Linked DNA regions of Solidesulfovibrio magneticus RS-1. The protein of the gene in region 1 interacts with the protein of each later gene in a pairwise test. Links are inferred from orthologs where the notes say so. Each region holds a gene or a part of one and is shown on either strand. Other genes may lie near its edges.

Region 1 (3,011 bases):
GGCGACGATTTTCTCCAGCACGACGGCGGCGTCGTAGGTCAGCATTTTTTCATCGCAGTGGAAGAGGTCGGTTTTCTCGCCCATGGTGCGCTCCTTTGCGGGTCTTTTTCAGCGAAACCAACTTTTCTCATAACCACTTTGCGACAAGATGTCATGACGGGCGCGAGAAATTCCGGTCGCGGCGGCGAGACGAGGGTCAAGCCGGCAGGACATGAGACGGATTGACGGCCGTGGAGCGTCCTGCGGTCACATCTGGCTGGCGATGCGTTTTTTCCAGAGAGAATAGGCGTTCTTGGTCAGATGGATGCCGTCTTCGGTGAAATTGGGGCCGAGCTTGCCGTCGTCGGCCAGGAAGGCGTCATAGAGGTCGAGATACCGCACAAAGGCGTTTTTGCGGTCGCAAAGGGCCTTCAAGCGTTCGTTGGTGGACACGATGACGGCGTTGTCGATGTTCTGGGCCCGGGTGGGCAGAATGCTTTGCACGTAGATGTGGGTATACGGCGAGAGGTGTTGGATCTTATTGATGATTTTGTCGTAGTTGTCGATAATCCGGTCCGGGGAGGCGATCTCGTTGATGCCGACCATGAGGAAGACTTTGCCCGGCCGTTTTTGGGCGATAGGCTCAATGCGGCGCAGCAGATCGGCGCTGGTGGAGGACTCCACGCCGCTGATGAAGACCTTGCGCGGTTCTTCGAAAAGATTGTAGATTTCCCAGCCCTTGGTGATGCTGTCGCCGCAAAAGACGATCTGCATGGCGAGCAGGGCGGGCAGCACGGGATTCACGGAATACGCCTCCGGATGCGCGGTCGCTTTCGGGCAGAGTTGCCCTGATCGGCAAAAAATAAGCGGCGTGACGAATCCGGTCAAGGGAAGGGCCGCCGGGCATGGCGCCGTATGGAAAACATTGCGCCCGGCGCGCGCGAAGGCGGGCCGGGCGCAATGTTCGAAAAAAACTAGCGTTCCAGGGCGATCAAGTCGTCATAGCTCTCGCGGCGGCGGGCCACGATGACCTCGTCGCCGTCGACCAGGATTTCGGCCGCCCTGGGCCGGGAGTTGTAGTTGGAGGACATGGTGAAGCCGTAGGCGCCGGCCGAGAACACGGCCAGGTGTTCGCCCGGGGCCACGGCCGGCAAAGCCCGGTCCCGGGCCAGGAAGTCGCCGGATTCGCAGATGGGGCCGACAACATCCACGCTCAGTTCGGGCCGGCCGGCCGGGCGCACTTCGCGGATGGCGTGGTAGGAGTCGTAGAGCGAGGGCCGGATGAGGTCGTTCATGGCCGCGTCCACGATGATGAAGTCCTTGCTCGGGGTCTTTTTGGTGTAGACCGCCTCGGTGACCAGGATGCCGGCGTTGCCGACGATGACCCGGCCGGGTTCGAGGATGAGCGTGATGGGCAGATCGCCCAGGGCCTTGGTCAGGGCCTGGCCGAATTCGCTGGGATGCGGCGGCTCTTCCTCGTTGTACTGGATGCCAAGTCCGCCGCCGAGGTCGAGGTAGCGGGTCTCAATGCCCATGGCCGTGAGCTTGTCCCGGAAGGCCAGAATCTTGTCCAGGGCTTCCAGGAACGGTGAAATGGAGGTGAGCTGGGAGCCGATGTGGCAGTCGATGCCCACCGGCGTGACCCCGGGCAGCTCCATGGCCTTGGCGTAGGCGGCCAGGGAGTGGTCGATGTCCAGGCCGAACTTGTTTTTCTTCAGCCCCGTGGAAATGTAGGGATGGGTCTTGGGGTCCACGTTGGGATTGATGCGAAGGCTCACTTGCGCCGTCTTGCCCAGGCGCGAGGCGATGGCGCTTAGGCGTTCGAGTTCGCCCGTGGACTCCACGTTGAACATGAGGATGCCGGCTTTAAGCGCTTCCTCGATCTCACTGGCCCGCTTGCCCACGCCCGAGTAGACGATTTTTTGGGGGTCAACGCCTGCGGCCAAAGCCCGGTAGAGCTCGCCGCCCGAGACGATGTCCATGCCCGCGCCCATGGCGGCCAGGGTTTTGAGCACCGACAGGTTGGAATTGGCCTTGACGGAATAGCAGGTGAGATGCGGCAGAGCGGCAAAGGCCGAGTCAAAGGCCCTGAAATGCCGGCGCAGGGTGGCGGCGCTGTAGACGTACAGCGGCGTGCCGTAGGCGGCGACAAGGGTCGAAACCGGAACGTCCTCGGCGTACAGCTCGCCGCCGCGGTACTCGAAATGATGCATGGGCTGGTCTCCTTAGCGGGCGTTGCCGCCAAATCGCCCTTTCCAGTCGCAAAGCAGCGTCAGGGCTTCAAGCGGCGTCATCCGGTCTAGTTCGAGGCGCGACAGTTCGTCAAGAAGTAGGGCGGACAGGTCGGGCCGGGCCTCGGTTTCGTCCGCTGCGGCGTGGGGCGGCTGCACGGCGAACAGCCCGGGCAGGGACGGCTGGCCGCGCTCGCGGTTGCCCCGGGCGGCCTGGGCGGGGTCGCGGCAGCTTTCGAGTTCGCCAAGGATCTCCCGGGCGCGCTTGACCACGTTTCGCGGCACGCCGGCCAATTTGGCCACTTCCACGCCGTAGCTGCGGTCGGCCGGCCCAGGCAGCAGCCGGCGCAGGAAAATGATGTCGCCCTTCCATTCCTTGACCGCGATGTTGGCGTTTTTGAGCCCCGGGATGCGGCCTTCCAGGGCGGTCAGCTCGTGGTAGTGGGTGGCGAAAAGGGTGCGCACGCCATGGCCGTCGTCGCGGCCGCACAGTTCCTCGACCACGGCCCAGGCCAGGGCCAAACCGTCGAAGGTGGCCGTGCCGCGCCCGATCTCATCCAGGATGACCAGGCTCTTCTTGCCGGCCTGACGCAGGATGCGGGCTGTTTCCATCATCTCCACCATGAAGGTGGACTGGCCCTGAGCCAGGTTGTCCGAGGCCCCGACCCGGCAAAAAACGCGGTCCACCAGCCCCACGCTGGCCTTGGCCGCCGGCACGAAGGAGCCGATCTGGGCCAGGATGGCAATCAGCGCGGTCTGACGCAGGACCGTGGATTTGCCGGCCATGTTGGGACCGGTGAT
Region 2 (2,803 bases), 2.3 Mb from region 1 along the record:
AGGTGACGGCACTAGGTCCGGCGCTTTGCCTGGCCAATTCTAGTGCCACATTGAGCCGGGCTAGGGGGGATCGCAACTCATGGGAGATGTCGCGTAAGAGTCGCTTCTGGGTCTTTACGAGTCCCTCAATACGGCTTGCCATCCGATCGATGTCAAGCCCCAGATCCGCGATTTCGTCCCCACGTTGATTCAACGCGTGGTCGACGCGAACGGTGAGGTCGCCGGCGGCCAGTCGCTGGGCAACCAGGCGAAGCCTTCGCAAGGGCCTCGTTATGCGCCACGAAAGCAATCCACATGATGCGCCGCTGACGATAAACACAATGGCCAAGACCTTACCAAGCCTATCGCTATAACTGTCCAGGCTCCCTTCACTCCAAGGAGTCAGTGACCTAAGCCAGTGTGTGGCTTTTCTTGCGTCGCCCGACTTGGTTTCCCGGGACGGCGCGACCTGGGCAAGAGGCTCCCGGCTCCCTGGAATATCTCCGATGGCGGAGGAATGGAGGGGTGGCACATTGGGTGTCCCACCCCCAAGGGCCAGTATCTCGGGTACGCAAATCAACCGAGGGTCCGTCCATTCACGGCATTGCCCATGCTCAAGGCCATGACGTGAATAGAAGGAACAGGCGTCACCTGGGTTCGCTCCGGCGCAGGCCTCTACGGCTTCGGGCCTCGGCCTGCGCGGCGCGGGCGCGCCCCCGGCCGGGTCCAGTTGGGTTTTGCCAACAACGACATACATTCCTTTCACGGCGTCCCGCAGGGGCTTGGCCAACAAGAACTCGTCTTGATGCTCGGCATATTCCGTTTTACCCGACAGCCAAGCGCGCCTAGCCAATTCCAAAACATCCGGGGGCGCTTGGCCTTGTACCCAGGCACGGTCGGGTTCGATGAAGAAAAAGGGGCGCACGCCTGCGGTCCGCGCCAATTGCTCGCCGTACACCTCAAGGGCCTGGGGGCCGGCCTGGTCCACGAGGCGTATGGAAGTTTCCCCGTAAAAAGAGAGCATGTCGGAAAGTTGGCTACGACGTTCTTCTGCCTGCGTCCGAGAGGTTTCCTGGTTGCGGGCAAGCTGGCCTTGTACGGCGGCAATAAACAGGATTGTGCCAACCAGCACCATCATTAGCCAAAACCAGAGAAATATTTTTACATAAAGAGATCGCGATCTGACTTTCATAGGAGCCACAGACGCCGCATCATATAAGAGTCAAGTCGACAGAACATACAGATAGCCCATATTGCGAACGGTCTTGATCCGTTCACCATAAAGAGAATGCGTTCCAAGCTTCTTGCGCAGACTACAAATATGAACATCAAGACTGCGCTCGTAAGCTGAATGCTTTCGACCCATTGCCTTCTCCGCGAGTTCCTCTCGGCTCACTACCTTACCAGCCATTCTCATCAGTACTTCCAAAATCGAATATTCGATGGATGTGAGATCTAAAGGCTTCCCATTACACAGGACACTCCTTCCGCCGACATTAATCACTACATCGCTAATGGAAATGGATTCGCCTGCTTTGCTAGGAGTGGGCTCCCCCGTCTCGGTCCGGCGCAGAATCGCCCGGATTCTTGCTACGAGTTCGCGCGAGTTGAACGGCTTGGGGAGGTAGTCGTCAGCACCAATCTCCAGGCCAACGATGCGATCGACATCCTCCCCTCTTGCGGTGAGCATGAGTACAGGGATCTGCGATGCGGCCCGTATGCGTCGCAGAACCTCAAATCCATTCAGCTCAGGCATCATGACGTCCAGCACGACGAGGTCATGTTGGCCGGACACTGCTCTTGTCACCCCGACCATGGGGTTGTGGACCGATTCAGTGTCAAACCCCTCGCCGTGCAGGTAGTCGCCAAGCAATTCGCACAACTCCATGTCGTCATCAATCAAGAGGAGGCTGTTCATTGCCTTTGCTCCTATGCCCCCGAAGGAGCTTGAGGCAGTGGCCCGCTTTTGAAGGCTCCAGGCTTTTCAAACAATTGTAAATACAAAAACTTGGATCTTAACAAATCTTAACGGAAGCAGTAGATAATTTAACACACCTTTAGACTCCCCAGGCGTAAGAGATTAACAAGGCTTAAGAAAGAATTATGTTCGTCTGGCGTCGGCATGTCGTCAATAATTTTTCTACGCGATAAGGCTCTTTTCTTACTAGGTCAAAGGCAACTCTACCAGGAGGAGTTATGAACAACACTTTAACAAAATACATACTACTTCTAGCCATGCTCTCTTTTGGGCCTTGCCTTCTCTGGGCAGGCGAAGAGCCGCAACGAAAGACAAACGCGAGACTGCAGCAAGGTCCGCCACCTCAGGCTCTGCAAGACTGTTTAGGCAAGAATGCCGGCGATAAGGTGCTGCACAACACCCCTGAGGGCAAAGTCGATGCCACATGTGTAGAAACGCCACAAGGCCTGGCGGCACGTCCCCTTCAGTCACCCTCCACGAGCGATGTAGGCTTGGAAATGCGGTCCTCGCCTGAGCAACGGGAGGGTAGGCAACAGGACGCGCTTCAAGACGACAGCCGTCCTTTCCCGTCCTTGCCCCAGCAGCAGCGCAACGCATCTGCAGAGCCTCTTCTCGCACCCCCACCCCAAACGGAGGCGAGACAGCAACAAGGGCCGCCTCCCAGGGCCTTTCAGGATTGTCTGGGCAAGAAGGCCGGTGACCAGGTGCTGCATGCGACACCCGAGGGCAAGGTCGATGCCATATGTGTGGAGACGCCTCAAGGCTTGGCGGCACGCCCCCTGCAGCCCAGGGCTCCAGGGAAAAACGGATTGGAAAAGCCAGATCCGTCCGGGCAGGCGCGAGGCA

What was found. The genes of interacting proteins can lie anywhere in the genome.
Region 2: the proteins of lysA (region 1) and DMR_RS00595 interact in binary tests that used the Escherichia coli proteins (3 or more experiments, as listed by UniProt). The link is inferred for Solidesulfovibrio magneticus RS-1 from one-to-one orthologs.

The regions. Positions count from the first base shown.
Region 1 is NC_012796.1:2,405,025-2,408,035, forward strand. Bases 74-3,011 are described here. They hold lysA (diaminopimelate decarboxylase), read right to left. Parts: upstream 2,193-3,011; coding sequence 954-2,192; downstream 74-953. Other genes in these bases: DMR_RS10090 (amphi-Trp domain-containing protein), read right to left, coding at 74-84; DMR_RS10095 (GDSL-type esterase/lipase family protein), read right to left, coding at 247-783; mutS (DNA mismatch repair protein MutS), read right to left, coding at 2,205-3,011. Outside these bases: more of DMR_RS10090, read right to left, coding at 1-73. UniProt on the Escherichia coli protein: Specifically catalyzes the decarboxylation of meso-diaminopimelate (meso-DAP) to L-lysine. Is not active against the DD- or LL-isomers of diaminopimelate.
Region 2 is NC_012796.1:150,249-153,051, reverse strand. The notes cover bases 50-2,779. They hold DMR_RS00595 (response regulator transcription factor), read right to left. Parts: upstream 1,898-2,779; coding sequence 1,202-1,897; downstream 50-1,201. Other genes in these bases: DMR_RS22225 (hypothetical protein), read left to right, coding at 2,176-2,779; DMR_RS22230 (sensor histidine kinase), read right to left, coding at 50-1,117. Outside these bases: more of DMR_RS22230, read right to left, coding at 1-49; more of DMR_RS22225, read left to right, coding at 2,780-2,803. UniProt on the Escherichia coli protein: Response regulator member of the two-component regulatory system CpxA/CpxR which responds to envelope stress response by activating expression of downstream genes including cpxP, degP, dsbA and ppiA.